One region of the Rhodobacter sp. 4.3.4 genome, then DNA from elsewhere that is predicted to be linked to it. Evidence: riboswitches for the same ligand, from Rfam matches in the RefSeq annotation. Region 1 holds a riboswitch; each other region holds the start of a gene.
What was found. A riboswitch is a leader RNA that binds a small molecule or an ion and turns the genes downstream of it on or off. The one in region 1 is predicted to bind thiamine pyrophosphate.

Region 2: linked by a shared signal. The riboswitch ahead of thiC (phosphomethylpyrimidine synthase ThiC) and the one ahead of thiM (hydroxyethylthiazole kinase) in region 1 are both predicted to bind thiamine pyrophosphate.
Region 3: linked by a shared signal. The riboswitch ahead of thiB (thiamine ABC transporter substrate binding subunit) and the one ahead of thiM (hydroxyethylthiazole kinase) in region 1 are both predicted to bind thiamine pyrophosphate.

What each region holds. Positions count from the first base shown of each region.
Region 1 is NZ_CM178967.1:2,764,213-2,774,689, forward strand. Features, by position in the region: gene AC4PTB_RS13630 (phosphoenolpyruvate carboxykinase) at 1-1,025, shown strand, start outside; gene rnr (ribonuclease R) at 1,087-3,342, opposite strand; gene mobA (molybdenum cofactor guanylyltransferase MobA) at 3,422-4,000, shown strand; TPP riboswitch at 4,060-4,155, shown strand; gene thiM (hydroxyethylthiazole kinase) at 4,201-5,007, shown strand; gene thiE (thiamine phosphate synthase) at 5,004-5,615, shown strand; gene thiD (bifunctional hydroxymethylpyrimidine kinase/phosphomethylpyrimidine kinase) at 5,612-6,409, shown strand; gene AC4PTB_RS13660 (ABC transporter substrate-binding protein) at 6,411-7,334, shown strand; gene AC4PTB_RS13665 (ATP-binding cassette domain-containing protein) at 7,331-8,020, shown strand; gene AC4PTB_RS13670 (ABC transporter permease) at 8,017-8,736, shown strand; gene AC4PTB_RS13675 (PAS domain-containing protein) at 8,757-9,995, opposite strand; gene AC4PTB_RS13680 (EAL domain-containing protein) at 10,342-10,477, shown strand, end outside.
Region 2 is NZ_CM178967.1:1,283,420-1,293,896, reverse strand. Features, by position in the region: gene AC4PTB_RS06230 (LOG family protein) at 1-236, shown strand, start outside; gene thiC (phosphomethylpyrimidine synthase ThiC) at 403-2,205, opposite strand; TPP riboswitch at 2,307-2,435, opposite strand; gene rarD (EamA family transporter RarD) at 2,538-3,422, opposite strand; gene AC4PTB_RS06215 (tryptophanase) at 3,647-5,011, shown strand; gene AC4PTB_RS06210 (superoxide dismutase) at 5,292-5,894, opposite strand; gene AC4PTB_RS06205 (hypothetical protein) at 6,007-6,183, opposite strand; gene AC4PTB_RS06200 (sarcosine oxidase subunit gamma) at 6,378-6,932, opposite strand; gene AC4PTB_RS06195 (sarcosine oxidase subunit alpha family protein) at 6,925-9,879, opposite strand; gene AC4PTB_RS06190 (sarcosine oxidase subunit delta) at 9,876-10,199, opposite strand; gene AC4PTB_RS06185 (hypothetical protein) at 10,287-10,477, opposite strand, start outside.
Region 3 is NZ_CM178967.1:2,648,603-2,659,079, forward strand. Features, by position in the region: gene lptF (LPS export ABC transporter permease LptF) at 1-248, opposite strand, end outside; gene AC4PTB_RS12995 (leucyl aminopeptidase) at 414-1,880, shown strand; gene AC4PTB_RS13000 (DNA polymerase III subunit chi) at 1,885-2,337, shown strand; TPP riboswitch at 2,412-2,514, shown strand; gene thiB (thiamine ABC transporter substrate binding subunit) at 2,554-3,543, shown strand; gene AC4PTB_RS13010 (thiamine/thiamine pyrophosphate ABC transporter permease ThiP) at 3,519-5,063, shown strand; gene AC4PTB_RS13015 (thiamine ABC transporter ATP-binding protein) at 5,047-5,742, shown strand; gene AC4PTB_RS13020 (hypothetical protein) at 5,848-6,189, shown strand; gene AC4PTB_RS13025 (I78 family peptidase inhibitor) at 6,194-6,514, shown strand; gene AC4PTB_RS13030 (cytochrome c) at 6,575-7,033, opposite strand; gene AC4PTB_RS13035 (DUF2794 domain-containing protein) at 7,375-7,722, shown strand; gene AC4PTB_RS13040 (C40 family peptidase) at 7,744-8,571, opposite strand; gene AC4PTB_RS13045 (leucyl aminopeptidase family protein) at 8,568-9,971, opposite strand; gene AC4PTB_RS13050 (hypothetical protein) at 10,043-10,462, opposite strand.

The sequences.
Region 1 (10,477 bases):
CCGCCTATGCCGGTGAAAACAAGAAGGGCGTGTTCACCCTTCTGAACTACATCCTGCCCGGCAAGGGCGTGATGGCGATGCACTGCTCGGCCAACCATGCGATCGACAACCCCGATGACTCGGCCGTCTTCTTCGGCCTGTCGGGCACCGGCAAGACGACGCTTTCGGCCGACCCGTCGCGCGTGCTGATCGGCGATGACGAACACGGCTGGTCGGAAAAGGGCATCTTCAACTTCGAGGGCGGCTGCTACGCCAAGACCATCAACCTCTCGAAGGAAGCGGAACCGGACATCTACAACACCTGCTCGATGTTCGGCACCGTGGTCGAAAACATGGTCTTCGACCCGGAAACGCTGGAACTTGACTTCTTCGACAGCTCGCTGACGGAAAACATGCGCTGCGCTTACCCGCTGCACTATATCGGCAACGCGTCCGATACCGCGCTCGGTGGCCATCCGAAGAACGTGATCATGCTGACCTGCGACGCTTACGGCGTGCTGCCGCCGATCGCGCGTCTGACGCCCGCGCAGGCGATGTATCACTTCCTCTCGGGCTTCACCTCGAAGACGCCGGGGACGGAAGTGGGCATCGTCGAGCCGGTTCCGACCTTCTCGACCTGCTTTGGCGCGCCCTTCATGCCGCGTCGTCCCGAGGTCTATGGCAAACTGCTCGCCGCGAAGATCGCCGAACATGGCGCCTCGTGCTGGCTCGTCAACACCGGCTGGAGCGGCGGTGCCTTTGGCGTGGGCAAGCGGATGCCGATCAAGGCCACCCGCGCGCTGCTCACCGCCGCGCTCGACGGCTCGCTGCATGATGTCGAGTTCCGCAAGGACCCGAACTTCGGCTTCGAAGTCCCGGTCGCGGTGCATGACGTGGACAGCAAGCTCTTGAACCCGCGCGAGACCTGGGCCGACAAGGCCGCCTTCGACGCGCAGGCGGCGAAGCTGGTGAAGATGTTCGCCGACAACTTCGCGCAATATCTGCCCTATGTGGACGAAGACGTGAAAGCCGTCGCGATCGGCTGAACCGTCTGACAAGACAAAGGGCCGGGGATTTCCCCGGCCCTTTCCTTTTGTTGCTCGCCGCTTATTTGCGGGTGCGTTTCACTTTACGCGAAATCGCCCGTTCCTTCGCCTTGAAGGCCACGGATTTCCGCCCCGGACGGAACGGCCGCTTGCCGCCCCTGCCCGCGCCGGGCATCGCCTGACCTTCGAGCTCCAGCAATTCCAGCTCCAGCCCGCCGGTCACCGGCACGGCCTCGGCCAGCCGCACCAGCACCCGTTGCCCGATGCCCAGCGTGATGCCGCTGTCGGCGCCGATCAGCTGTTGCGCCTCGCGGTCGTAATGGAAGAATTCCCGCCCCACGGATCGGATCGGCACCAGACCATCCGCCCCGGTCTCATCCAGCTTCACGAAGGCGCCGAATTTCTGCACGCCGCTGATCCGCCCGGTAAATTCGCTGCCCACCCGCTCGCTCAGATAGGCCGCCAGATAGCGGTCGGTGGTGTCGCGTTCCGCCGCCATCGAGCGCCGTTCGGTCTCGGAGATGTGCTGCGCGGTGTCTTCCAGCTGGGCGATGTCGTCGCGGCTCAGCCCATCCTTGCCCCAGCCATGCCCGGCAATCAGCGCCCGATGCACGATCAGGTCGGAATAGCGCCGGATCGGACTGGTGAAATGCGCGTAAGACCGCAGCGCCAGCCCGAAATGCCCCAGATTCTGCGGCGCATAATAGGCCTGCGTCATCGAGCGCAGGGTGGAAATGTTGATCAGCTCGTCAAACTCGCTGCCCTCGGCGTCGTTCAGAAGCCGGTTCAGATGCGCGGTCTTCAGCACCTGCCCCTTCGCCAGCGAAAACCCCGAAGCCTGCGCAACCTCGCGCAGCGCATCGATTTTCTCGGGCGAGGGCTCCTCGTGCACGCGGTAAAGCAGCGGGCGGCGCAGCCGTTCCAGCTCCTCGGCCGCGGCGACATTGGCCAGCACCATGAATTCCTCGATCAGCCGGTGCGCATCCAGCCTTTCCTTGAACTTGACCGAGGCGACCTTGCCCGCCGCGTCAATCTCGATCCGGCGTTCGGGCAGGTCAAGCTCCAGCGGCTGGCGCAGGGCCCGCGCCCGGGTCTGCGCCCGGTAACAGGCGTAGATCGGCGCGATGATCTCCGCGACCAAGGGCGCGGTCTTGTCATCGGGGCGCCCATCCTGTGCCGCCTGCACCTGCGCATATTCGAGCGAGGCGACCGAGCGGATGATGCCGCGGGTGAAGCGATGCGCAATCTTGCGCCCCTCGGAGGAGACCTTCATCCGCACCGCCAGCACCGCGCGCGGCACATGTTCGTGCAAGGAACACAGATCGCCCGACAGCCGGTCGGGCAGCATCGGCACCACCCGGTCGGGGAAATAGGTGGAATTGCCGCGATTGCGCGCCTCGCGATCCAGCGCCGATCCCGGGCGGACGTAATGCGCAACATCCGCAATGGCGACCCACAGAAGGAACCCGCCCGGGTTCGCCGGATCGTCGTCGGGGGCCACGAAACAGGCGTCGTCGCGGTCGCGGGCATCGGCCGGGTCGATGGTGACGAAAGGCAGGCCGGTCAGGTCTTCGCGGTCGCCCAAAGCGGCGGGGATTTCGGCATCGGCCTCGGCGATCACCTCATCGGGGAAATCGTCGGGAATGCCGTGCTGGTGAATGGCGATCAGCGACACCGCCCGCGGCGCGGTCGGATCGCCCAGCCGCTCGACGATGCGCGCCCGCGGCAGGCCCATCCGGCCCTTCGGCCCCGATTGTTCCGCCTCGACCAATTCGCCGTCGCGGGCATCACTCGTCGCCCCGGGCGGCACGATCCATTCATTCATCTCGCCCTTGTCGATGGGCGTGATCCGCCCCCCTTCCGCCCCCTTGCGGAAGATGCCGACGATGCGATGACGCGCCTGGCCAAGCTTGCGAATGAGCCGCGCCTCGGGGCCTTCGGGGCCTTGCGCAATCCGCGCCAGCACGCGTTCACCGGGCCCCACGGCGGGATCGTCGCGGCGGGTCAGAAAGGCGATCCGCGGCGCCTCGCCGGGACCGGCCCATTCCAAAGGCCGCGCCCAAAGATCGCCCATGCCATCGGCGGGCAGGATTTCGAGCACCGTCACCGGCGGCAGGCTGGCCTGATCATGATAATGGCTCTTGCGCCGGGTGATCTGGCCCTCGGCGCTCAGCTCTTTCAAAAGGCGCTTCAACTCGATCTTCGCCGCGCCCTTCAGGCCGAAGGCCTTGGCGATATCGCGTTTCGCCCCCTGATCGGGGTTGTCGGCGATCCAGTCGAGGATCTGCTGCTTCGTCGGGATGGGGCTTTGTGTCATGGCCTTGCCTAGCACGACGGCGTCGCGCAAGAAAGTGGGGCTGCACGGGACGGCGGAGGGGCAAGGCGAAAGGCGGCGCATGCGGATCGTGGGGGTCATTCTGGCGGGCGGTCAGGGGCGGCGGATGGGGCGCGAAAAGGCGCTGCTGCCGCTTTTGGGCCTGCCGCTGATCGCGCGGGTGCTGGAACGGCTCGCGCCGCAGGTCGCCGCGGTGGCGATCTCGGCCAATGGCGACCCGGACCGCTTCGGCCTTGGCCTGCCGGTGCTGCCCGACTGGCCCGGGGAATCGGGGCTTGGCCCGCTGGCGGGCATCCGTGCCGGGCTGGACTGGGCAGTCGGGATGGGCGCCGGGGCGCTGGTCAGCGTGGCCACCGACACGCCGTTTCTGCCCGCCGATCTGGTGGAACGGCTGGCCGCGGCGGGGTGTCCCGCCCATGCGCAAAGCTTCGGGCGCAACCATTACACCGCAGCACTCTGGCCGGTGGCGGACCGCGCCCGGATCGACGCGCTCTTCGCCGCGGGCGAGCGGCGGATGCGCGCCGGTCTGGCGGGGGCGGTCGCCGTGCCCTTCGACACGACGCCCGATCCCTTCGCCAATCTCAACACCCCCGAAGACCTCGCCCGGGCCGAGGCGCGGCTGCGCGCGACCGCGCCCTGACCCCGCACCGGCGCCCGCACCGGGGCTACTGGACAAGCCCCGCCATCCGTGCTTCCTTGCCGCTGCGACAGGGGCGTCCGGGGATCCGGGCTGAGAAGCACCCTTTGAACCTGAACCAGATCATGCTGGCGTAGGGAGTCCGCAACCGGTGCCGGGTCCCTGCCCGCCCGGCTTCGGTCTTCCGCGTCATGGGAGGACCGATGACCGAAACCGCACCGTTCGCAGATGTCGGACAGCAGCTTGCCCGGATGCGCGCCGCCGCGCCGCTGGTGCACAACATCACCAATTTCGTCGCGATGAACGTGATGGCGAATATCGAGCTGGCGGTGGGCGCCTCGCCCGCGATGCTGCATGGCTTGCCCGAAGTGACGGAATTTGCCGCGCTTTGCAATGCGCTGTCGGTGAATATCGGCACGGCGGATGCCAACTGGGCCGAAGCCATGGTGCAGGCGGCGCGGGTGATGCGGCGGCTCGACCGGCCCTGGGTACTCGATCCGGTCGGCATCGGCGCGACGCAGTTCCGCAAGGATCTTTGCGCCCGGCTGCTTGATCTGCGCCCGACGGTGATCCGCGCCAATGCCTCGGAGATCCTCGCGCTGGCGGGGCTGGGCGGGCAGGCGCATGGCGTCGATGCGCGCGACACCGTCGCGGCGGCGGAGACGGCGGCGGTGCAGCTGGCCGGGCAGACCGGCGGGGTGGTCGCGGTCTCGGGGCCGGTCGATTACGTCACCGACGGGAGCCGCGCCTTCCGCATCGGCAATGGCCATGCGCTGATGCCGCAGGTGACCGCGCTCGGCTGTTCGCTCAATGGCGTGATCGCGGCCTTTCTGGTCGGGCAAAAGCCGCTTGAGGCGACGGTGGCGGCGATGGCCTATTACGGTCTGGCGGGCGAGATCGCCGCGCGGACCGCGCAAGGCCCGGGCAGTTTCGCCGTGGCGTTCCTGGACGCGCTGGCCAATCTGACGCCCGAGGCGCTGAGTGCCGGGGCAAAGGTGAGCGCGGCATGATCGGGCCGGTTTACGTCATCACCGACCCGGGCGCGGCGCTTTCCGTGCCCGATCAGGCCCGCGCCGCGGCTCGCGGCGGCGCCCGTGCGGTGCAGCTGCGCGACAAGACCGCTTCGGATGCCGAGCTGCTGGCGCTCGCCCGGCAGCTGTTGCCCGAGATGCGGGCGCATGGGGTGAAGCTCTTCCTCAATGACCGGATCGAGGTGGCGATCGCCGCCGGGGCGGACGGGCTGCATATCGGGCAAGGCGACGGCGACCCCGTCGCCATCCGCGCCCGGATCGGGGCGGGGATGCTGCTCGGTCTTTCGATCGACACCGAGGCGCAGGCCCGCGCCCTGCTCGGCTGTGTCGATTACATCGGCGCCGGGCCGGTGCGCGAGACGGCGACGAAACCCGATGCCGCCGCACCCTTCGGCTTTGACGGTCTGGCCCGGATCGCCCGGCTGGTCGCGGTGCCCACGCTCGCCATCGGCGGGCTGACCCGGGCCGACATTCCGGCGCTGAAAGCCGCGGGCGTCGCCGGGATGGCCGTGGTGTCCGCCGTCACCCGCGCCCCCGACGCCGAGGCTGCCTGCCGGGCGCTGGTGCAGGACTGGAGGCGCGGATGATCCCCAACATTCTTTCGATCGCCGGCTCCGACCCCTCGGGCGGGGCGGGGATTCAGGCGGATCTCAAGGCGATTTCCGCCAATGGCGGCTATGCGATGGCGGCGCTGACCGCGCTGACCGCACAAAACACCTGCGGCGTGACCGGCGTCGATCCGGTCCGCCCCGAGATGGTGACGGCGCAGATCGCCGCGATCCGCGCCGATATCCGCATCGATGCGGTGAAGATCGGCATGCTGGGCGATGGCGCGACCATCGCCGCCGTCGCCGCGGCGCTCGGGGGGCTTGCCGCCCCTCTCGTCCTGGACCCGGTGATGGTGGCGAAGGGCGGCGACCGGCTCTTGGCCGCCGAGGCGGTGACGGCGCTGCGCCAGATCCTGCTGCCGCGCGCCGCGGTGATCACCCCGAACCTGCCCGAGGCGGCCGATCTTCTGGGCTGCGCCGTCGCGCAGGGCCGGGCCGAGATGGTCGCGCAGGCGCGCGGGCTGCGGGTGCTCGGCGCGCGGGCGGTCTATCTCAAGGGCGGGCATCTGCCCGGGGCCATCTGCCCCGATCTGCTGCTGGATGCGCAGGGCGAGCTCTGGTTCGAGGCGCCGCGCGTCGAAACGCAGAACACCCATGGCACCGGCTGCACCCTGTCTTCGGCGCTGGCGACGCAGCTGGCCCGCATCCCCGATCTGCGCCAGGCCGCCGCCGCCGCCCGCGCCTATACCCTGCGCGCCATCGCCGCGGCCGACCGGCTTTCGGTCGGACAAGGCCATGGCCCGCTGGATCACTTCTTTGCCCAAAGGTCGTAAGATGAAACCCCTTCTGCTTGCCCTGCTGCTGATTGCGCCGCGGGCCGAGGCCGCCGAGAGCCTCTCGGTCATGCTCGATTGGTTCGTGAACCCCGATCACGGGCCGATCATCGTCGCCGCCGAGCGCGGCTATTTCACCGAGGCCGGACTCGATGTGACGCTGATCCCGCCCGCCGATCCCTCGGACCCGCCGAAGATGGCCGCCGCCGGGCAGGTCGATCTGGCAGTCAGCTATCAGCCGCAGCTTTATCTGCAGCACGCCGCGGGGCTTGGTCTGAAACGGGTCGGCACGCTGATCGATGCGCCGCTTTACTGCGTCATGGCCGATGCCGCGGGGCCGGTGCGGACGATGGCCGATCTGCGCGGTCGCAAGGTCGGCTATTCGCTCGCCGGGATCGAGGCGGCGCTGATGCAGCGGATGCTGCGCCACAACGGCGTCGATCCCGCCGAGGTCGAGACGATCAACGTCAATTTCGCGCTGACGCCCGCGGTGGCGACCGGGCAGGTCGCGGCGGTCTCGGGGGCGTTTCGCAATTTCGAGCTGCATCAGATGGCGGCCATCGGCCATCAGGGCCGCTGCTTCCTGCCCGAGGAAAACGGCGTGCCCGCCTATGACGAGCTGATCTATCTCGCCCGCGCCGATCTGGCGGGGGATGACCGCATCGCCCGGTTTCTGGCCGCCACCGGCCGCGCCGCCGCCGAGATCGCCGCCGATCCGCAGGCGGGCTGGGACACGTTCCGCGCCCATGCGGCGGAACTGGATGACCCGCTGAATGCGAAGGCCTGGCCCGACACCTGGCCGCATTTCGCCCGCGATCCGGCGGCGCTGGATGTCGCGCGCTACCGCGATTTCGGCGTCTTTCTGGTCGAGACCGGGCTGATCGCCACCGCCCCGCCGGTGGAGACGATCGCGGTGGGCAAATGACCGTCGCGCTTGCGGGTCAGGTCTGGCTGGGCGATCGCCCGCTGCTGCGCCAGCTTGACCTGCGGCTGACCCCCGGCTGGACCTGCCTTCTGGGGGCCTCGGGCGCCGGGAAATCGACGCTGTTGCGGCTTTTGGCCGGGCTGCCCGTCGCGGCCCGGCTGGAGGGGACCCGGCAGGCGCCCGACCGCATCGGCTGGATGGCGCAGGCCGATCTGTTGCAGCCGCGGCTGTCGGTTCTGGGCAATCTGCGGCTGATGGCGCGGCTGCGTGGCGAGCCCCTGCCCCGCGCCCGGGCCGAGGCGCTGCTGGAGGCCGTCGGGCTGGCGGGCCGCGGCACCGACCGGCCCGAGGCGCTGTCGGGCGGCGAGCGGCAGCGGCTGGCGCTGGCCCGGGTGCTGGCCGACGATGCCGCGCTGGTGGCGCTGGATGAACCCTTTTCCGCGCTCGATGCCCCCACCCGCGCGGCGATGCAGGATCTGGCGGCGGCCTGTCTTGCGGGCAAGACCGTGGTGATGGTGACGCATGATCCGACCGAGGCGCTGCGGCTGGGCGACCGGGTTTTGCTGCTGCAAGATGCCCTGCTGCACCAGATCCCGCCCCTGCCCGGTCCGCGTCCGGTGCCGCTCGCCGATCCGGGGCTGGCGCAGGCGGCGGCGGCGCTTCTGGCGCGGATGCGGCGGCCATGAGCGCGCGGATCTGGCCGGTTCTGGCGATTTTCGCGCTGTGGCAGGCGGTCTGCGCCGCGGCGCTGGTGCCCGCCTTCGTGCTGCCGCCGCCCTTGCGGGTGTTCGAAACGCTGTGGCGAGAGCGCGGCCTGATCGGGCAGCACGCCCTGACCACCCTGACCGAGACCGCGGCCGGGCTGGCGCTTGGCACCGGCCTTGGCGTCACGCTGGCACTGGCGATGGCGCTGGCGCCCGGACTGCAACGGCTGATCGGCCCGGTGCTGGCGGGGGCGCAGGCGCTGCCGGTCTTCGTGCTGGCGCCGGTGCTGACACTGTGGCTGGGCTACGGGCCGGGGCCGAAGGTGGCGATGGTGGCGCTGCTGGTGGTCTTTCCCGTCGCCTCGGGCCTGCATGACGGGCTTTGCGCCACGCCCGCGCCGGTGCTCGATCTGGCGCGGATCGCCCGGGCGTCACGGCTGCGCAGCCTGATCTGGCTGCGCCTGCCGCATGCGCTGCCGCAGGGCGCCGCCGGGCTGCGCATCGCCGTCACCTATGCGCCCACCGGCGCGGTGATCGGCGAATGGGTCGGAGCCTCCAGCGGACTCGGCTATCTGATGCTGATGGCGAACGCCCGGATGCGGATCGATCTGATGTTCGCGGCGCTTCTGGTCATTCTGGCGCTGACACTGCTGCTGAACCAGCTGACCGACCGGGCGCTGGCGCGGGCGGGGCTGTGACAGCCCCGCCTAGCACCGGCTTACTCCATGCGCTGCATGCGCTGGAACATCCGCATCGACGTGCCAATCCCCTCCGAGAGCCGCATGATCGTTTCCAGCCGCAGCCGGATGTCGGAATGCGACACGTCGAGCTGGTCGATCGTCGCCGAAAGCTGCGTGTTGGTGCCACGCATCCGCCCGGTCTCCACCCGGCCCAGCACCCGGATCGTGTCGAGCCCCAGCATCTGACGGCGGATCTCGGCGCTGGCGCGGCCCAGCACCTCGGCATGGGCGATCGCCTGTTCCATCGCCGCGCCGGTGTCGCGCTGCGCCTGGGCGTCGATCGCGTTCAGGGTCTGGCGTTCCTGCGCCCAGTCGATCCCCGGCACCGGCGTCGCATCGGCGAAGGTCTGCCGCATCTCCGACAGCACCCGATGCGCCCCGATCAGGAACAGCGCCTTCGACGCCTGCCGGGACACCCGGTCGCACAGGTTGTCCGGCCCGGAGACGAAGCTGCGCAGCCGTTCCGAAATCACCTGCGACGAGCTGCGGTAGTTTTCCGAAATCGCCGAGACCGGCCCGCCCGAGGGCTCCAGCCGCGAGGCGATGATGCGCATGTTGTTGGGCACCGATTGCAGCGCCTCGAAGCTGCGCAAAAGGTTGCGTTCCTCGCGCGAGACCTGCTCGAGCGAGGTGTTGAGCGCGATCAGCTGCGCGGTGCGGGCATCGGCCGGACGGCCCAGCCGGGCGTCGCGGGCCGCCAGCTCCTGCCCCATCGCCGCGGCCATGAAACTTGTGTAGCTCGAATACCCGGCCGTGGCGGCAAAGTCGCGCAGCGCCAAGGCCCCCTCGGCCGGGTCCAGCCCCTCGGCGCGTTCGCGCTGCGCGATCTCGGCATAGATGTCGCGGACCCGGGCAAACAGCGGCGTCGAGGGTTTCATCCGCACCGACAGGAACCCGCCCGGAACCGGCAGCAGCACCGCGAAGACCCAGTAGTGATCGCCGTTGCGGGCGCGGTTCTTCACATAGGCGCCCACCGGATCGCCCTTGCCCAGCGCCGTCCACAGGATGCGGAACACCCCGCGCGGCGTGTCGGGATGGCGCACGATCTTGTGCGGCGCGCCCAGAAGATCGCCCCAGCCATAGCCGGAGATGCGGCGGAAGACCTCGTTGCCAGACTGGATCACGCCCCGGCTGTCGGTGCGCGAAAAGAAAAGCTCATGGAAGCCGAAATCGGCTTCGCCCTCCCGGGAAAGGGAGGTCGGAGTGAGTGCATTCATCGGGGTTCTCTTTGAGTGGAAGAGGGTCGTCTGCGTGAGTGGTAACCAATCCTAACCGCGGGATAGTTAGCCAAAGATTGACAAAAGCCCTTGATCACAAAGGAGTTTTTCAACCTGAGCGTGCAACGGTGTGTGTGCGGGCGGGGCGATCGCGGACAAATCACCCGCCGCCGGGCGGCATGACAAAATGTCGCACCACCGGGCGCAACGCCTGCGTGTGCGGGGCGATCCCGCCTGAACGCCCTGAGCGAAATCGTCCCGCTCCGATCCTTTTGCGCGGCTGGAAACGCCACCTTAACCGGTTCGGGGTTTGGTGAGTCGCATTCATTCGAAGGGTCCATTCCTGATGTCCCTGACCTCTGCGCCGCTCATTGCCCTGCTGGCCGCCTGTCCCGGCGCCGCTTTCGTCGTCTCGTCTCCGGGGCGGATTCTGGCCGCCAATGCCGAGGCCGACCGGGTCTTCGGCACCGCCCGGCCTGCCG
Region 2 (10,477 bases), 1.5 Mb from region 1:
TGCCGGGCGGCGCCGGAAGCCTGGACGAATTCTACGAGGTGCTGACCTGGCGCCAGCTGGGCCTGCACACGAAACCGATCCTGCTTCTGAACACCGAGGGCTACTGGGACCCGCTGCTGGCGCTGAACGCCCATGTCGTGGCCGAGGGCTTTGCGGGCGAGAGCCTGCTGGACGGCGTGACGACGGTGGCGACGGTGGCCGCGCTGGAGGAAGCGCTCGAAACCGCCTTCGGCTGAGGAAACAACCGGAACGGGGCTGCCCCGCCGGGGCTGAGGGCGTTCAGCACCGGCGGGACGCAAGTTTAACGATTACTTTTCAAGCACTTACGGGGCAATTCTCACCGGCTCGGCCTTGGCGCCGGGCGGCGCGCGCCCGGCCATCGTTCCGGCGCCCGCCCCGCGCTCATGGCGCCTCGTCAAGCGGCATGTAAAGTTCCCCGCCCGCGCGGAACTTCTCGGCCATCTTCTGCATGCCGTCCTTTTGCGCCTCGGCCCGGATGTCGTGGCTCAGGCGCATGGAGCAGAATTTCGGCCCGCACATCGAACAGAAATGCGCCAGCTTATGGGCCTCTTTGGGCAGGGTTTCGTCATGCATCGCGCGCGCCGTGTCGGGGTCGAGCGACAGGTTGAACTGATCCTCCCAGCGGAATTCGAACCGCGCGCGGCTCAGGGCATCATCGCGGATCCGCGCCGCCGGATGCCCCTTGGCCAGATCGGCGGCATGGGCGGCGATCTTGTAGGTGATCACCCCCGTTTTCACGTCGTTCCGGTCGGGCAGGCCAAGATGCTCCTTGGGCGTGACGTAGCACAGCATCGCCGTGCCGAACCATCCGATCATCGCGGCGCCGATGCCGCTGGTGATATGGTCATAGCCCGGGGCAATGTCGGTGGTCAGCGGCCCGAGGGTGTAAAAGGGCGCCTCGCCACAGTCGCGCAGCTGCCGGTCCATGTTTTCCTTGATCTTGTGCATCGGCACATGGCCCGGCCCCTCGACCATCACCTGGCAATCCCTGGCCCAGGCGATCCGGGTCAGCTGGCCCAGGGTTTCCAGCTCGGCGAATTGCGCCGCGTCATTGGCATCGGCGATCGAGCCCGGCCGCAGCCCGTCGCCCAGGCTGAAGGCCACGTCATAGGCGCGGGCGATCTCGCAGATTTCGTCGAAATGCTCGTAAAGGAAGCTCTCGCGGTGATGATGCAGGCACCATCTGGCCATGATCGCCCCGCCGCGCGACACGATGCCCGTCACCCGGCCCACCGTCATCGGGATCATGTGCAACCGCAGCCCGGCATGGATGGTGAAGTAATCCACTCCCTGCTCGGCCTGTTCGATCAGCGTGTCGCGGAACACCTCCCAGCTCAGGTCTTCGGCGATGCCGCCCACCTTTTCCAGCGCCTGATACAGCGGCACCGTGCCGATCGGCACCGGGGAATTGCGCAAGATCCATTCGCGAATGGTGTGGATGTCCTGGCCCGTCGACAGGTCCATCACCGTATCCGCGCCCCAGCGGATGGCCCAGACCATCTTTTCGACCTCTTCGGCCATCGACGAGGTGACGGCGGAATTGCCGATATTGGCGTTGATCTTCACCAGGAAGTTGCGCCCGATGACCATGGGTTCGGCCTCGGGGTGGTTGATGTTGGCGGGAAGGACCGCCCGGCCCCGCGCGATCTCGTCGCGGACGAATTCGGGGGTGATGAACGCCGGAATCTCGGCGCCGAAGCTCTCGCCGTCGCGGGCCAGTGCCTGCTGCGCGGCCTTGCGTCCCAGATTCTCGCGGATGGCGACGAATTCCATTTCCGGCGTGACGATCCCGGCCCTTGCATAGGCCAGCTGCGTCACCGCCTGCCCACCCCTCGCCCGGCGCGGCCGCGGGGGCTGCGGGAAATCGGGCGCCTGCCGCGCGGTTTCGGCACCGGCCTGCTGCCGGGGCGGCGCGGCGCTTCGGGCACAGGTCTCGGTATCGCCCCGCGCGGCGATCCAGGCTTCGCGCAGACGCGGCAGGCCGCGGTCAATGGCGATCTCGGCTTTCGGGTCGGTATAGGGGCCGGAACTGTCGTAGACGGTGACGGCGGGCTCCCCTGCGGTCGGATGCAGGTCGATCTCGCGCATCGGCACGCGGATCTCGGGGTGGCGTTCGCCCGCATGCCAGACGCGGCGCGAGCCGGGCAGCGGGCCCGTGGTGACGGTTGGGGTCAGGTCTTTCATCGGTCGGAGCCTCCAGAGCTCAAGGCGTAGGAGACCCAGTTCCGCGTCGAATGGGAGGACCGGCAGGAAGCTTCCCTTCCCACGAAACCGGGGGCGGGGCGCGCGCGGCCTGTGCACCATCCCTACGCCAGTGTGAACTGGATCAGGTTCATCGGGTCACTGCGCTGCGCGGCATCGGTTTCCGGCCAGCAGTATCTCAGCCTCTTGTCGAGACCCCCCGGGTGAGGGCGCCAAGGTCGCGCTTCTGCCGGAAGTTGTCAACCTCTGCCGCCCGGCAAAGCCTGCCCCCGCGGGATGTTGCGCCCGTTCGGGTCGCGGCGGGACAGCGCCCCCTAGCCGCGCGCCCGCAGCGCCGCAGCCGAATACAGCGCCAGCGCCCCCCAGATCAGCGCAAAGGCGATGGCATGGGCGCGGGTGAAGGGCTCGGCGAAGACCGCGACCGCAACCAGGAATTGCAGCGTCGGATTGAGATATTGCACCAGCCCGATCGTCGCCATCCGCACCCGCTGCGCGGCATAGGAAAACAGCATCAACGGCCCGCCGGTCATCAGCCCGGAAAAGGCCAGCATCAGCGAATGGCCAAGGTCATCGCCGAAATGCCCGGAGCCGGGCGCGCGGCCAAACCAGCCAAAATGCGCCGCCGCCAGCACCAGCCCGGCCAGCGGCGCCAGAAGCACCACCTCGGCCAGCACCGAGACCACCGAAGGCACCGAAAGCTTCTTCTTCAAAAGCCCGTAAAATCCGAAGCTGCCCGCCAGAAGCAGCGCGATCCAGGGCGCCGCGCCCAGCGCCCAGGTCAGCCAGCCCACCGCCGCCGCCGCGACCGCCACCGCCACCGCCTGCGCCCGCCCCATCCGCTCGCCGTAAAACACCATGCCCAGCGCCACCGCGACCAGCGGGAAGATGTAATAGCCCAAGGACGCCTCGACCGCGCGGCCGTTCTGCACCGACCAGATGAAGCCGAACCAGTTCAGCGAGATCACCACCGCCGCCGCCGTCACGATGCGCAGATTGGCCCCCGAAAGCGCGCGCGCCAGAACCGCGCCCTGCCCCTGCACCGCCACCACCGCGCCCAGAAACACCACCGACCAGAGCGTGCGATGGGCAAGCACTTCCAGCGGCGGCACCTCGGAAAGCGCCTTGTAATAGATCCCCGACAGACCCCAGACACAACAGGCGGCCACCATCGCGACAAAACCCTTCGTGGTGTCCGTCATCCGCATCTCCCCTGCGCCAAGGCGGCCACAGAACCCCGCCCCGGGGCGTCCGTCAATCCCGATCCCACCGCCTGACTTGACGGAAATGACGCGCGATGCAAGATTTCATCCTGCAACCTCTTTGGGCGTCGAGCGCGGTCCGGGTCTTCGGGCAACCGCGACGCTGCGGCCCCATCGTGCGACGGTTGCCACGGCTTCATGGGGCCATCGACAGGAGCCCCGTGATGAAAACCATCATCGAACCTTTCCGCATCAAATCGGTCGAGCCGATCCGCCTCACCTCGCGCCCCGAGCGTGAACGTCTGGCGCGCGCGGCCGGCTACAACCTCTTCGGCCTGCACTCGGATGACGTGCTGATCGATCTTCTGACCGACAGCGGCACCGGCGCGATGTCATCGCTGCAATGGGCCGCCATGATGCAGGGTGACGAAAGCTATGCCGGTTCGCCCAGCTTCTTCCGCTTCGAGGCGGCGGTGCAGAACCTGATGCCATTCAAGCACATCATCCCGACGCACCAGGGCCGCGCGGCAGAAGCGATCCTGTTCTCGATCTTCGGCGGGCCGGGCAAGCGCATCCCCTCGAACACGCATTTCGACACCACGCGCGGCAATATCGAGGCCTCGGGCGCCATGGGCGACGATCTGGTAATTGCCGAGGGCAAGGACCCGCAAAGCCTGCATCCGTTCAAGGGCAACATGGATCTGGCGCGGCTCGAGGCTTACCTTGAGGCGCATCACGCCGAAGTGCCGCTGGTGATGATCACCATCACCAACAATGCGGGCGGCGGCCAGCCGGTGAGCCTTGCCAATATCCACGCCGTGGCCGATCTGGCGCATCGGTATGGCAAGCCTTTCGTCATCGACGGCTGTCGCTTTGCGGAAAACGCCTGGTTCATCAAGACCCGCGAGGCGGGGCAATCAGAGCGCTCGATCCCCGAGATCGTGCGCGATTGCTTCGCGGTGGCGGATGGCATGACGATGTCGGCGAAGAAGGATGCGTTCGGCAATATCGGCGGCTGGCTGGCGCTGAACGATGACGATCTGGCCGAGGAGGCGCGCGGCCATCTGATCCGCACCGAGGGCTTTCCGACCTATGGCGGGCTGGCGGGCCGCGATCTGGACGCGCTGGCGCAGGGTCTGGTCGAGATCGTCGACGAGGATTACCTGCGCTACCGCATCCGCACGCATCAATATATCGTCGAGCGGCTGGATGCGATGGGGGTGCCGGTGGTGAAGCCCGCGGGCGGGCATGCGGTCTTCATCGACGCGCGGGCCTGGCTGTCGCAGATTCCGCCGCTCGAATATCCGGGGCAGGCTTTGGCCGTTGCGCTTTATGAGATCGCCGGGGTGCGGTCGTGCGAGATCGGCACGGCGATGTTCGGCCGCCAGCCGGACGGGTCCGAGAAACCGGCGGCGATGGATCTGGTGCGGCTCGCCTTCCCGCGCCGGACCTATACGCAAAGCCATGCCGATTACATCATCGAGGCCTTTGAGGAGCTGGCGGCAACCAAGGACAGCCTGCGCGGCTACCGGATCGTCAAGGAGCCGAAGCTGATGCGGCATTTCACCTGCCGGTTCGAGAAGCTCTGAGCCGGTTTCGGGCGGATCAGGAAAGGCACCGCCTTTCCCCGCCCGCGCGGGCAACGCCTGCCGCAGGGCCGTCAGCCCCAAGCGCGACAGAGGCCAGCGCCCAGCCCCGGCGGGCGAGAAGCGCCCGCCATGGGCGGGGCGGGCGCTGGCCGAGGGCCTTTGGGCCCCCGGCGGTCACGGGGCAACTGGTCTGCGTGGCTTCGGCAATGGCCTCAGCCAAAGAGAGGTCAAAACAAAACCGGCCCCCGCGGGGGCCGGTTTCTTCATCCGTCTGTCCGCCTCACAGACGCGAGGCGACGTTTTCCCAGTTCACCAGCTTGTCGAGGAAGTTGGTCAGATAGGCCGGGCGCTTGTTGCGGAAGTCGATGTAATAGCTGTGCTCCCAGACATCGCAGCCCAGAAGCGCGGTCTGCCCGAAGCAGAGCGGGTTCACCCCGTTTTCGGTCTTGGTGATCTTCAGCGCGCCATCGCTGTCCTTGACCAGCCAGGCCCAGCCCGAGCCGAATTGCGCGGCGCCCGCAGCGGCGAAATCCTCCTTGAATTTCGCGACCGAGCCGAAGCTTTCCACCAGCGCCTTTTCCAGGTCGCCCGGCATCTTCTTGTCTTCGCCCGGCCCCATCATTTCCCAGAACTGCGCGTGGTTCCAGTGCTGCGAGGCGTTGTTGAAGATCCCCGATTGCGCCACGGCCCCGGCGCAATAGGTGCCCTTGATGATCTCCTCGACCGACTTGCCTTCCCATTCGGTGCCCGCGATCAGCTTGTTGCCGTTGTCGACATAGGCCTTGTGGTGCAGGTCGTGGTGATATTCGAGCGTCTCCTTCGACATGCCCAGCGACGCCAGGGCATCATGCGCATAGGGAAGGGCAGGAAGTTCGAAAGCCATTTGAGCGATCCTTTTACTCGGGTTCTGTTGCGACCAATTGAAGCACTGAACGCGCCAAGGTCAAGGGTTGACGGGTGAATTTCCCGCACAGCCCCCCTGCCCGATCCGCAGATCAGGGCTTTTGGGCCGCCGCCTTGCGCGCCTCGGCGGCGGCCTTCATCCGCGCGATCAGATCGTCCTTCGCCGCGCCCTTGCCAAAGGGGTTCTTCGCCGAGCCCTTGGCATTATGTTCGGCATGACGCGGGGTGTTCTTGTCGGGCCGCGCGCCCCCGGATTTCGAATAGTCCATGGTGGGTCTCCTTTGCCTCCGATCTGCGGCAAGCGGCCCCGCAAGGCAAGGAAAAAGGGGGCGCTGCCCCCTCTTGCCCTGCCGGGCAAGTCACCCCCGGGATATTTATGGCAAGATGAAGGAGGCGGGTTTCATCTTGCCATAAATATCCCGGGGGGAGTCCGAAGGACGGGGGGCAGCGCCCCCCTGCCCGGTCAATAAAGCTCGCCCCCCGGGCGGGCCGAGACCTCGAGCAGCCCCATCACATAGGCCGCGACCGAGCGGAAGCAGACCAGGCTCAGCTCCTCGGGACCCGAGCGCCAGATCGCCGCAGCGACCTGCGCGGCGCGGGTGCGGCGCATCTCGCCGGGCTTGAGCGCGGCGAAATCGACCGGGCAAAGCTTCATCAGCACCTGATCGGCCTTGGCCCCCGCAATGGTGAAGCGCGCCCGGGCATCCGAGACATTGCTCACCAGCGCATGTTCGGTGTGCAGCGAATGCGCGATCCCCGCCGCCACGGCGGGCGCGTCCTCATAGGCGCAGAGCACCAGCAGCTCGTCGGGGCTCATCCAGGCGGTGAAGCGGCCCTTCTCGCCCGCGACGATCTCGCGCGCGCCGGGCAGCTTCAGCCCCTGCCCGGCCAGCGCGATCCGCGTCGCGGTCAGCGCCAGATCGGCCCGCACGGTGACCATGCCCGACAGCCCCGCCTCGGTCACGGTCGCAAACCCGGCATGGCTTTCGCCGTTCAGTGCAGATACCGCTTCAGACATCGGCTTTCTCCCCCGCCTTGTCGTAGAACACCGGATCGACGATCCGCGCCTGAATGACCTTGCCCGCATCGGCCGGGAATTCGAGCACCTCGCCCATGCGCGCCGGGCCATGCCGCACCAGCCCCATGGCGATGCCCTTCTTCAGCATCGGCGAATAATAGCTCGAGGTCACGCGGCCCTGCACCTTGCGCTGGCCGTTCTCGTTCACCCCCTCGTCGATGGCATAGACGCCATCGGGCAGAACCGAACCGTCAAGCGTTTCCAGCCCCACCAGCGTCCAGCGGTCCGGGTCGGTCATGTGCTTGCGCTCCTGCGCGCGCTTGCCCAGATAATCCGCCTTTTTCTTGCTGATCGCCCAGCCAAGGCCCAGATCCTGCGGGATGACGGTGCCGTCGGTCTCGTCGCCGATCATGATGAAGCCCTTTTCGGCCCGCATCACATGCAAAGCTTCGGTGCCATAGGGCATGACGCCGAATTCCTCGCCTGCCGCATGCAGCGCCTCCCAGAACGCCAGCCCCATATTCGCCGGGACCGCGATTTCATAGGAGAGCTCGCCCGAGAAGCTGATCCGGAACACCCGCACGGGAAAGCCGCCCAAAGTGCCTTCCCGATAGGTCATGAAGGGCAGCGCCTCCTTGGAGACATCCATGCCGCCGAGCTTTTCCAGCAGTTTCCGCGCCTTCGGCCCCACAACCGCGACCTGCGCATATTGCTCGGTCAGGTTGGCGGTATAGACCTTCCAGTCCCACCATTCGCATTGCAGCCAGTCTTCCATGTGGCCATGGATCCGGTCCGCGCCGCCCGAAGTGGTGTGGCACAGCCAGGTGTCTTCATCCAGCCGCACCACCACGCCGTCGTCGATCAGAAAGCCGTTGTCCGAACACATCAGCCCGTAGCGGCACTTGCCCACCGGCAGCGTCGACATCAGGTTGGTATAGATCATGTCCAGGAACCGCCCCGCATCCGGCCCCTTGACCACGATCTTGCCCAGCGTCGAGGCATCAAGCAACCCGACATTGGTGCGGGTGTTGACGATCTCGCGGTTGACCGACTCGCGGTGCTTTTCGCCCTTGCGCGGATAGGTATAGGGGCGGCGCCACAGGCCCACCGGCTCCCAATGCGCGCCCTTGGCTTCGTGCCAGGCGTGCATCGGGGTTTTCCGCAAAGGCTGGAAGATCTCGCCCCGCGCCTCGCCCGCGATCGCGCCAAAGGAAATCGGCGTGTAGGGCGGGCGGAAGGTGGTGGTGCCGGTCTGCGGGATCTCCTGCCCCAAAGCTTCGGACAGGATCGCCAGACCGTTGATGTTGCTGAGTTTCCCCTGATCGGTGGCCATGCCGAGCGTGGTGTAGCGCTTGGTATGTTCGACCGAGGCGTAACCTTCGCGCGCGGCCAGCTGCACGTCCGAGACCTTCACATCGTTCTGATAGTCAAGGAAGGCCTTGAATTTCAAGGCTTCCGAGGCCTTGGCAGGCATCACCCAGACCGGCATCAGCGGCGCTTCGGCCTCGACCTGGCCCACCATGCCCGCTTCCGCGCAGATCGCATCGAGCGTCAGATGCCCATTCGCGGCGCCCACCGCGGCGGCGATCGGTTGCCCCTTGTCGCCGGTCGGCGGTTTCGCACCATCGGGGCGGAACATCGCCGCCGCCGCATCCCAGATCACCTTGCCGCCCGCATGCGAATAAAGATGCACCACCGGCGACCAGCCGCCCGACATCGCGACGCAATCGCAGTCGATCCGCTCGACCGCGCCGCCCTCGCCCATGTGGCTGGCGATCTCGACCGCCTTCACCGCCTTCGCCCCCTTGACCCGGGCGATGGCCCGGCCTTCGAGCACCTTGACGCCGCGTTCGCGCAGGGCTTCCACCAGCGGCCCGGTCGGCGCCGGGCGGGCGTCGATGACCGCCGCGACCTCCAGCCCCGCGCCGAGTGCGCAAAGCGCGGTGCGGTAAGCGTCGTCGTTGTTCGTCACCACAAGGATGCGCTTGCCTGGCGCGACGGCCCAGTTGACGATGTAATCGCGCACCGCCGAGGCCAGCATCACGCCCGGAATGTCGTTGCCCGCAAAGGCCAGCGGCCGCTCGATCGCGCCGGTCGCGACCCGGGTGATCCCGGCACGGGTGCGCCACAGCCGATGCCGCGGACGGCCGTCGCCCGGGGTGTGATCAGCGACGCGCTCGTACAGGATCGCATAGCCATGGTCATGCAGGCCCGCCACCATCGTGCGGGTCATCAGCCGGACATTTTCCATGGCGCCAAGGGCTTGCAGGGTGTTGTTGATCCAGACCTCGGGTGTCTGGCCGTCGATCAGCCCGCCATCCACCGGGGCGCGACCGCCCCAATGCGCGGTCTGCTCGGCGAGGATCACCCGCTTGCCCTCGCGGCCCGCCTTCAGCGCCGCGGCAAGACCCGCGATACCGCCCCCCGCAACCAGCACGTCGCAATAGGCATAGGCCTGTTCGTAGCGGTCCGGGTCGGGCTTTTTCGGCGCCTTGCCCAGCCCCGCGGCGCGGCGGATCAGCGGCTCGAAAATGCCGTGCCAGGCTTCCAGCGAATGCATGAAGGTCTTGTAGTAAAAGCCCGCGGGCATCAGCTTGTAGGCGAAATCGTTCACCGCGCCGATGTCGAAGCCAAGGCTTGGCCAGTGGTTTTGCGACGTGGCCCAGGCGCCCTCGAACAGCTCCGTCGTGGTGGCGCGCTGGTCGGGTTCGTGGCGGTTGCCGCGGCCCAGGTTGACCAGCACGTTCGGCTCCTCGGCGCCCGAGGCCACCAGCCCGCGCGGGCGGTGGTATTTGAACGACCGCCCCAGCAGCGTGCGGCCCGACCCCAAGAGCGCCGAGGCGAGGGTGTCACCGGCAAAGCCCTTGGCCTTGCGGCGGTTGAACTTGAAGGAGAGCGGTTTGGAGCGGTCGATCAGACGGCCACCCGAAGACAGACGATGGCTCATTTCCAGCCCTCCCAGCCCGGACGTTTCTCTTTGATTTTGGCGATGAGATCGGCGGGCGGTTCGGAGGTCTGCGCCGGATAGGTGCCGAAAACCTCGAGCGTGACGGTGCAGCGCGCGGCCAAAAACCACTTGCCGCAGCCGTAAGCGTGGCGCCAGCGTTCGAAATGCACGCCCTTGGGGTTCTTGCGGGCGAACATGTAGGTTTCGAACTCGGCATCCGAGGAGCCCGGGCCAAAGCGCTTCAGATGCGCCTCGCCGCCGGGGGCCAGTTCGGTTTCCTCGACGGTGACGCCGCAGCAGGGACAGGTCAGTGTCAGCATGTCAGCAGGCCTTTTTTGTGACGGCGGCCGGGGGCGCTGCCCCCGGACCCCCGAGGTATTTCGGGCAAGATGAAACGAATGCGCGCGTCATGGCTTGCTTTTCCAGACAGAAGCCTCGCAGCGCCACGGCACAGGAATGCCATTGACTTTCTTGGCAAATTTGAAGGTTGACGGAGGGTCCTGATCCAATTCGACCGTGCCCTCCGGCGTTTTGCTGAGGATGAAGGTCTTCGTCACGACTTGCCCCTCGTCATCATAGGCCATAACAAGCCGCGCGA
Region 3 (10,477 bases), 120 kb from region 1:
TCGCCCGAAAGCCGGTTGATCGCGTAAAGGACGGCGGCAAAGGCCGCCACCGGCAGCACCAGCGAAATCACCTTGGGCAGGGTCAGCGCGGTGAATTCCAGCACCACCCAGGCGGACTGGCCGTCACCGATCAGCTTGTCGAACAAAAGCACCGCCCGGTTCACCCAATAGACCGAGACCAGCACCAGCGCGAAGAATCCGAAGATCGCCATCAGCTGGGACAGGAGATATCGGTCCAGGCGTTTCAATGTCGGATCTCTCCCGCGGGGTTTGCCCCTCTCTAGCGCGGGATCACAGCCGGGAAAAGCCCGAAGACCCGGGCCGGTGCAGCTTCCCGCCCATCATCGCACGGCTATACAAGCGCGGTGGCGCCGCTTAGGCTTGCGCCGAACCAACCAGCCGCAGGGACTGCCATGATCCACCCCGTCGCCCTTCGTTTCACCGCCTCCGATGCCGAGACCCTTGCCGCCCGTGAAGGCCGTCTGGCGCTGATCGTGCCGCCCGAGGGCAAGCTCGGCGTGATGGGGCGCAAGCTGGACCGGCTGACGCGGGGCGCGGTGCGGCGGGCGCTGGCCTCCGAGGGCTGGGGCAAGCTGGCGGTGGGTGATTCGCTCGATCTGGGCTTTCCGGGCGGGCTGGCCTGCGAGACGCTGGCCCTGGTGAAGCTGGACCGCCGCGCCGGCGTGGCCGAGGCGCGCAAGGCGGGCGCAAGCATCGCCAAGGGGCTTGGCGAGAAAGGCGCTCTGGTGATTGCCGAAGCGCATCCGCGCGCCGCCGACATTTCCTTTGGTCTGGCGCTGCGGGCCTACCGTTTCGATTACCTGAGCGAGCCGAAAAAGCCCTTCGGCCCGGTCGAGATGATGGTGGCGGCCCCCGAGGCCGTCGCCGCCGCGGCCGCGCCGCATGCCGCGCTGGCCGAAGGCGTCTTTTTCACCCGCGATCTGGTGAACGAACCGGCCAATATCCTGACCACCGACGATTTCGCCGCGCGGCTGGCGGCGATGCACGAGCTGGGCCTTGAAGTCGAGATCCTCGACGAGGACGCGCTGGAGGAACTCGGCTTCCGCGCGCTCTTGGCGGTGGGCCAAGGGTCGGCCAGCCCGTCGAAGGTCGTGGTGATGCGCTGGCAGGGCGGCGAGCCCGATGCCGCGCCCTTGGCGCTGGTCGGCAAGGGCGTCTGCTTCGACAGCGGCGGCATCTCGATCAAACCCGCGGCGGGCATGGAAGAAATGACGATGGACATGGGTGGCGCGGCCGTTGTCGCGGGCGTGATGCGCACGCTGGCGCTGCGCAAGGCCCGCGCCAATGTCGTGGGGCTGGTCGGTCTGGTCGAGAACATGCCCGACGGGCGGGCGCAAAGGCCGGGCGATATCGTCAAGAGCCTGAAAGGCGACACGATCGAAGTGGTCAACACCGATGCCGAGGGGCGGATGGTTCTGGCCGATGTGCTTTGGTATGCGCAGGAGCGTTTCGCCCCCGCCGCAGTGATCGATCTGGCGACGCTGACCGGCGCGATCATCGTGGCGCTTGGCCATGATCATGCGGGCATTTTCAGCAATGACGACAAGCTTGCGGGCGATCTTCTGAGCGCCGCGAAGGCCGAGGGCGAAGGCGCTTGGCCGATGCCGCTGACGCCCGGCTATGATCCGCTGATCAAGTCGCGTCTGGCCGATATCAAGAACTCCGGCGGGCGCTGGGGCGGCGCGATCACCGCGGCGGCGTTCCTGAAGCGCTTCATCAAGCCCGATATGCCCTGGTGCCATATCGACATCGCGGGCGTGGCACTGCCGCCGGGCGAAAGCCCGCTGGCCCCCAAGGGCGCGACCGGCTGGGGGGTGATGACGCTCGACCGGCTGATCCGCAGCCGCTTCGAGGCCTGAGCCCATGCCCGCGCTGTTCTATCACGTCACCCAGTCGCCGGTCGAAGGGGTGGTCGAAACGCTGCTCACCCGCGCGCTGGCGCAGGGCTGGCGGGTGGAATTGCGCGGGGTGTCCCCCGAGCGGATGGACTGGCTTGACCAGAAACTCTGGCTTGGCCCCGAGGAAGACTTCCTGCCGCACGGGCTGGCGGGCGGGCCGCATGATGCGCTGCAACCCGTGCTGCTGACCACCACCCCGCGCCCCGAGGGGCGGCAGGCGGTGATGACCCTTGACGGCGCCGAGGTCACCCCCGCCGAGGTGGCGGCGGCCGAACGGGTCTGGATCCTGTTTGACGGCCGCGACGAAACCGCCGTCGCCCGTGCCCGCGATCAGTGGAAGGCGCTGACCGGGGCGGGCACCGCGGCGCAATACTGGAGCGAGGAAAGCGGGCGCTGGCAGAAGAAGGCCGAAAAGTAGCGCCCCGCCCCGCCCCCTCGCCCCCCGCAAAACACAGTTTTCGCTTGCGGCTTTCGCGCCGGGCCTTATGGTCCCGTCCCACCTCGGGGTGCTCTGACAGGGGCTGAGATGCGCTTGCGCAAACCCGTTGAACCTGAACCGGTTAAGACCGGCGGAGGGAAGGTATCCGGGCGCTCTCCCGGCCTGACCCCGCCCGTCAAGCCATTGGAGAGAAAGATGAAAACTGCTCTGATGCTGGCGGGTTGCGTGCTTGCCGCAACCCCTGCTCTGGCCGAGGACAAACCCGTCCTGACGGTCTATGCGCCCGAGTATTTTACCAGTGAATGGGGCCCCGGCCCGGCGATTGAAAAGGGTTTCGAGGCCGAGTGCGGCTGCGATCTGCGCTTCGTCGCGGGCGATGTGCTGCCGCGGCTGATGCTGGAAGGCGAGAAGACCGAGGCCGATGTGGCAATCGGGCTGAATACCGACATCACCGCCCGCGCCCGCGCCACGGGCCTGTTTGCGCCCCATCATCAGGATCTGTCGCGCCTGACCCTGCCGATCACCTGGGAAGATGACACGTTCCTGCCCTTCGACTGGTCCGAGGTCGCCTTTGTCTATGACAAGACGAAACTGACCACCCCGCCGAAATCCTTTGCCGAGCTGCTCGACGCCCCCGAAGGCGCCTTCAAGGTCGTCATTCAGGACCCGCGGTCCTCGACCGCCGGCCTCGCGCTGCTGCTTTGGGTCAAGCACATCTATGGCGACAAGGCCGGCGAGGCCTGGGCGAAGCTTGCGCCCAAGGTGCTGACGGTGACGCAGGACTGGTCCGAGGCTTACGGGCTTTTCACCGAGGGCGAGGCCGACATGGTGCTGTCCTTCACCACCTCGCCCGCCTATCACCGCATCGCCGAACAGGATGACAGCAAGGCGGCGGCGATCTTCCCCGAGGGGCATTATTTCTACACCGAGCTCGTGGCACAGCTGAAAACCTCGGATCAGCCGGAGCTGGCACAGAAATTCATGGATTACGTCCTGTCAGATACGTTTCAGGGCATGATCGCCACGGCGAACTGGTCCTATCCGGTGATCGAGAAACCGGGCGTCCTGCCCGAGGGCTTCGCCACCCTGCCCCGGCCCGCGACAACCTTCTTTTACAGCGAAGCCGAGGCCGAGGCGCTGCGCGGCCCGGCGCTGGAAGAATGGCGCGCGAATTTCGGCAAATGATCCCGGCGGCATCGGCGGCGGTCCTGGTGGCCGCGCTGGTGCTGGCCCCCCTCGGCGCGGTGATCCTCCGCGCCGGGGGGCTTTCGGCTTTGACCACCGCCGATCTGGAGGCGTTGCGCTTCACGCTCTGGCAGGCCGGGCTCTCGGCCCTGTTCTCCTGCCTGCTGGCGATCCCGCTCGCCCGGGCGCTGCACCGGCGCCGCTTTCCCGGCCGCAGCCTGTTCATCGCGGCGCTTGGGGCGCCGTTCCTGTTGCCCACCCTTGTCGCGGTGATGGGGCTTCTGGCGATCTTCGGCCGTCGCGGGCTGCTCAATGGCGCGCTTGACGCCCTTGGCCTGCCCGGGGTCTCGATTTACGGCCCCTGGGGGGTGGTGATCGGCCATCTGTTCCTGAACCTGCCCTTGGCGACGCGGATGCTGCTGCAGGGCTGGCAGGCGATCCCGGCCGAGCGGGTGCGGCTGGCGCTGTCGCTTGGCCTTGGCCCGGCGCAGATCGCACGGCATCTGGAGGCGCGGATGCTGCGCGCCGTCCTGCCCGGGGCCTTTCTGGCGATTTTCCTTGTCTGCCTGTCGTCCTTTGCCGTCGCGCTGACGCTGGGCGGCGGTCCCCGCGCCTCGACACTCGAGGTGGCGATCTATCAGGCCTTCCGCTTTGACGCCGATCTGGGCCGCGCCGCGGCGCTCTCGGCTTTGCAGGTGGCGCTGGCGCTGGCGGCGCTGGGCATCGCGGCGCGGCTGACGCTGCCGCCCGGCTTTGGCGCCGGGCTCGATCGGGCGCTGCCGGTGCAGCTGGCGCCGGGGCGGCCGCATCGGATCGGGGATGCGCTGATCCTCAGTGCCGCCGCGGCCTTCCTGCTGTCCCCGCTGGCCGCCATCGCGCTGCGCGGGCTGCCCGCGCTGGCCGATCTGCCCGGGCAGGTCTGGCAGGCGGCTTTCACCTCGGTCTGGCTCGCCATCGGCGCTGCGGCGCTGACGATGGTGCTGGCGCTGCCGCTGGCTTTGGCCGCGCCGCGCCGGATCTGGGCCGAACCCGCGGCGATGCTGCCGATGGCGGCCTCCTCGCTGGTGCTGGGCACCGGGCTGTTCCTGATCGCGCAGCCTTTCGTGGCGCCGACCGCGCTTGCCCTGCCGGTGACGCTTTTGACCAATGCCGCGCTCAGCCTGCCCTTTGCCCTGCGCCTGCTTCTGCCCGAGGTGCGCGCGCTGCAGGCCGATTACGACCGTCTGGCCGACAGCCTGAACCTGCGGGGGCTGGCCCGGCTGCGCTTCCTCACCCTGCCCCGGCTTGCACGGCCGACGGGCTTTGCCGCGGGGATTGCCGCGGCCTTTTCGATGGGCGATCTGGGCGCGATCGCGCTGTTCTCGGATGGCCGCAGCCAGACCCTGCCGCTCGCCGTCTATCAGCTGATGGGCAGCTACCGGATGGATCAGGCCGCGGGCGCCGCCTGCCTTTTGATGGCGCTGACCTTTGGTCTTTATGCCACCTTTGACCGGATCGGAGCCCATGCTGACCCTCGATAAGATCCTGATAGAACAGGATGATTTTAGCCTGAGTGCGGATTTCGCCATTGCCGAAACGGCGCGGGTGGCGCTTTTGGGCGCCTCGGGCGCGGGGAAATCGACGCTGCTGTCGACGCTGGCGGGGTTTCTGGCACCGCGCCGCGGCCAGGTCCTGTGGCGCGGCACCGACATCACCGATCTGGCCCCGGGGGCGCGGCCGCTCTCGATCCTGTTTCAGGACCAGAACCTGTTTCCGCATCTGAGCGTGGCGCAGAACCTTGGCCTTGGGATTTCGCCAAAGCTGCGGCTGGCCCGCGCCGATCACGCGCAGATCGCGGCAGCGCTGGATCGGGTCGGGCTTTCGGGTCTGGGGGATCGGCGGCCCGCGACGCTCTCGGGCGGGCAGCAAAGCCGGGTGGCGCTGGCGCGCTGTCTGCTGCGGGCCAAACCGCTTCTGCTTCTGGACGAGCCCTTTGCCGCGCTGGGTCCCGCGCTCAAATCCGACATGCTGGCGCTCGTGGCCGAGATCGCCACCGAGCAGCACGCCACCGTGCTGATGGTCAGCCACGAGCCCGCCGATGCGATCGCGCTTTGCCCGCAGACCGTGCTGGTGGCCGAGGGCATCGCCCATGCGCCCGCCGCCACCGCGGGCCTTCTGGCCGATCCGCCGCCCGCCCTTGCCGCCTATCTGGGCAAATGACGGAAAAAGCCGCCCGATCCCTGCAAGCCGGGTTCTCTTCCGCCTTTCCGGCCTGTATAGAAAGGGCGATTTCGCGGCCTTGCCGCATCTGCCGGATGGAAGACCATGCTCACCAAATATGCCCTTCTTGCCCTTGCCGCGCTGAGCCTGACCGCCTGCGGCCCTTCGCCTGAAGAAGAAGCCGCCGCCGAGCCCGCGCCGGTGCCGCATCTGACGCAGCCGGTGTTCCAGACCGGCGTGCTGGAAAACCGCTCGCCCGACACCTGCCATGCCGCGCGCTATGCCTCGGCGCTGGGGCAGCCCGCGACGATCATCCCGACGCTGGGCATCACCGATCCGGTCAACGTGATCGAATGGCGGGGCATCGAGCCGCAGGAATACAATTCGCACCGCGTGGTGTTCCGCCTCGATCCCAAGGGCAACATCTTCAACATCGACTGCGGCTGAGCCGATGCGGGCCAAAGCCCCTCTCCGGCTGATCGCCGCGCTGTCGCTGGTCAGCCTGACCGCGGGCTGTTTCATGGTCGTTCCGGTGCCGCTGGGCACCACCGCCGCGCCGTCCGCGACCAAAGCGCCCCAGCCCGACAGCTGCGGCGCCGCCGGGCTGCAGGATCTGATCGGACAGCCGAAATCCGTGCTGAACGGGCGCGATCTGGCCCCCGTGACCCGGGTCATCCTTCCCGGCCAGCCGGTGACGATGGATTCCTTCCCAGAGCGGCTGAACGTCTGGATCGACGACAACGGGCGGATTTCCAGCGTGATCTGCGGCTGAGCGCAGCCAGGACTAGAAAAGCAAAAGACCGGAAAAGCAAAGGGGGCCGCGGCCCCCTTTTCATTGCAGCTTGAAGCGGCCGTGACAATCCTTGCAGGCGGCCTGCACCGGGGCCAGCGTTTCCGCCAGCGCCCCGCTGTCCGCCCCGTCCAGCGCCGCCGTGGTCTTCACCAGCTTCGCGGTCTTTTGCCGGAATTCCGAGGGCGCGGTCCAGATCTCGGGCAGCGCCTGCGAGGCCGGATCATCGGCCCGGCTGCGGAAGGCCGGGGCCAGACCTTCGGCCCCCGCCTGCAGCGCCGCAATCGCCGCCGCGACCTTGTCGGCCGCAAAGGGCTGCGCCCCCGAAGCGGCGTCGGACAAAAGTTTCATCTGCGCCTTGTAGCCCTGCATCAGCTCGACCCGGGCCCTGACCTCCGGGTTGCTGACGCCATCGGCGGCATAGACGATGCCTCCGACAAGAGCCAAGGCGACGGTCAGGCCAAGATGAATGGCCACATACAGTCGTCGTTTCAATTGCATGAAGTTCTCCCTCTTCATGCGCCCAAATGAGGGCGGCAGGGGGCACATGGCAAGCGTTCCGATGATCACGAAAAGGAAAGCCCCGCCCGGGAGGGGGCGGGGCTTTCGCCGCGAAAAGCCGCCCCGGCGCGCGAACTGGGTGGGGGCTGTCGACCGCGCGCCGGGGCTTTCGGCGTTTCCCGCCGCGGCCCAGACTGCGGGCCAATCGCGGCGCAATCGCGCTGGTCAAAGGGCATTTTGCAGACCTTTTCGCGACAAGTTTCAGACAGGATGAATCGCGTGAAAGCCCTGTGAAACAAGGGCGGATTGATTTTCGGACGCAAGACTGTCACGCTTTCGCCATGACCTTCGAGCCGCCCACGCCCTTCCCCGGACCCGCCGCCGCGCCCGCGCAGGTGACCTTTGATCGGCGCGAACTGGGCGCCATCCTGACGGTCTACGGGCGCATGGTCGCGGCGGCCAGCGCGCGCGATTACGCGCTCAGTTTCGGGCGCGAGGCGGCGGTCTTTGCGATCTTACGCCGCACCATGGAAAGCCCGCTCTACCGCCTGGAAAAGCGGCCGGCGCTGCGCAACCGGCAGGGGATCTATGCGCTGATCGGCGCAGAGGGGCAGGTTTTGAAGCGCGGCCACGATCTGGCGCCGCTGTTGCGGGTGATCGAGCGCAAGCTGATCCGCGCGGTGGAGTGAGCGGCGAATCACCCGCCGCCGTCAGAGCGGCCGCTTGCGGCCGAAGTAGCGGCTGCCCTCGGTGGCGGCGATGCGGGCCAGACAAGCGGCGATCGGCTCGCGGCTGACCTGCATCGCATGGCCGTTGGCATGCAAGAGCGTGCCGTTATCCAGCGCGATCGCGACGTGACCGGCCCAGAAGAACAGATCGCCGCGTTCGGTCGGCACGGTGTCGGGCAGGACATCGCCAAAGGCGGCGCGCTGCTGGTCGCTGTCGGCCGGGCAGGCGCGGCCCGCCAGCGTGAAGGCAAGCTGCACAAGGCCCGAACAATCGATGCCCGCGGCGGAATTGCCGCCCCAGAGATAGGGCGTGCCGATCAGCCGTTCCGCCACCGCGACCGGATCGGGCTCGGGCTCAGCCAGCGGCCGCAGGTGGCTGGCGGGAAGGAAGCCATCGGGCGTGCGGGCCAAAGCGCCCTCCTGCCCCAGCACCGCAACGCGGGCGCCAAGGCTGAGCGCGCCGATCTCGCCACGCTTGATCAAGGCCTCACGGTACAGATGCGTGCCGCGGCTGGCGACGACATGGGTGGCGGGCACCGGCGCGGCCAGCGCAGTCTCGGGCAGCCAGCCGCAGGCGCCATCCAACGCCGCCTGCGCGAAGGCGAAACCGTCGCGCCGGTCGATCACCGTGACCGCGGCGCCATGCAGCCATTGCCGCTCGCGCGGGCCACCGGGATCCAGCGCCAGATCCACCAGCATCGCGCCGATCCGCGCCGGTTCGCCCGCAGTGAAGGCCGGGGCGTCGATCTGACCGCGCAAGGACGCGTGCGCGACCCGGCCCGAAAACGGCATCAGACGGCGGTCGGTCACAGCCCCAGCACCTCGGAGAGCGCGCCCAGCACCGCGCGGCCGCCCTGCCCCAGCCCGCCCTTGCTCCGGCCCGGCGCGGCGGCGGGTTGCCAGGCGTAAAGGTCGAAATGCGCGAACCGCTCGGTCTCGGTGACGAAGCGGCGCAGGAAGAGCGCGGCGGTGATCGAGCCCGCCATGCCGCCCGAAGGCGCGTTGTCGAGATTTGCAAGGCTCGGCTCGATCAGCGGCTCGTAGGGCGCCCAGAACGGCATCCGCCAGAGCGGATCGCCATTGCGCAGCCCCGAGGCGGTCAGCGCCGCCGCCAGCTCGTCGTCATCGGTGTAAAACGGCGGCAGATCGGCGCCCAAGGCCACCCGCGCCGCGCCGGTCAGCGTCGCCATGCACAGGATCAGATCGGGCGCCTCCTCGTCGGCGGCGGCCAGCGCATCGGCCAGGATCAGACGCCCCTCGGCATCGGTGTCATTGACCTCGACCGTCAGCCCCTTGCGCGAGGTGTAGATGTCGCCCGGCCGCATCGCATTGCCCGCCACCGCATTTTCGACCGCCGGAACCAGCAGCCGCAGCCTGACCGGCAGGTTCAGCGCCATGATCATATGCGCGAGCGCGAGCTGGTTCGCCGCCCCGCCCATGTCCTTTTTCATCAGGGCCATCGTGGCCCCGGTCTTCAGGTTCAGCCCGCCGGTGTCGAAACAGACGCCCTTGCCGACCAGCGCCAGATCGGGGCCAGCCTCGCCCCAGCGCAGCTCGATCAGCCGCGGCGCCCGCGCACTTGCACGCCCCACCGCATGGATCAGCGGATAGCCCTGCGCCAGAAGGTCGTCGCCGGTGACCACCGCGACCTTTGCGCCATGCCGCGCGGCAAGATCGCGGACGGCGGCTTCCAGCTCATCCGGTCCCAGATCATTGGCGGGGGTGTTGATCAGATCGCGGGCCAAAGCCTCGGCCTCGGCCATGATTTCAAGCCGGTGCGCATCAAGGCCCGCAGGCGCCACCAGCCGCGCCGCGGGCACGGATTGCGGGCCGTAACGGTCGTAGCGATAGGCTTCCAGAAGCCAGCCCAGGACCTCGGATTTCTGCACCTCGGCCGGTAGCGGGCTGGCCAGCGCCCAGGCCCCGGCAGGCAGTTTTGCCGCCGCCGCCGCCAGCTGGAACCGCGCCCGCGCCCGTTTGCGCGCATCGCCATAGCCAAACAGCGCCGCCGCGACCGCCCCGGTCTCGTCCGGCAAAAGGCACAGGCTGCCCAGCGCGCCGGTGAAGCCCTGCGCCGTGGCAAAGGCCCGTTGCGCCGCGGTCAGCGCCACAGGCAGGTCTGCCCCCGCCTCGACCAGATGCAGCGGACGCGGCCCGGCATCGGCGGGCGCGAAGCGCATCTCGGGACGGAAACGGAAAAGATCGGACATGCTCGGGCCTCCTGCGACTGTCGCGCCAGCCTAGCGCGGCGCCCGCCGCCCGCAAGCCCCGTTCGCCGGTCTCAGAGCTGCAGGTCCTGATAATCCCAGACCGCCGTCAGAGAGGTTTCGGCCAGCCGCACCAGCCGCGCCAGAACCGCCGCCTGCGCCACCGCATCGGCCCGCGTGACACAATCGCGCAGGTCCTGCGCCACCCGGGCCAGAAGCACCATGCCGACCTGCCGCGCCAGACGCGCAATCTCGGCCGCACCATGATCAAGCACGTCAAGGCGCCGCTCCTGAGCGGCCAGCTGCACCGCCACCAGATGCACGGCCAGATCCTCCATCGCGGCGGCAATCAGCCGTTCTGCCGCGAACTGCCCCAATTCGGCATAAAGAACCACCAGCCTGTCCGGATCGAGCCGCACCGGCTCTTCCATCCGCAATTTCTCGATCGCGCTCACCCCAGCCTCCGTCTTCGTCTTGGTCTTGGTCTTGGTCATTCCGGCCCCCACGGC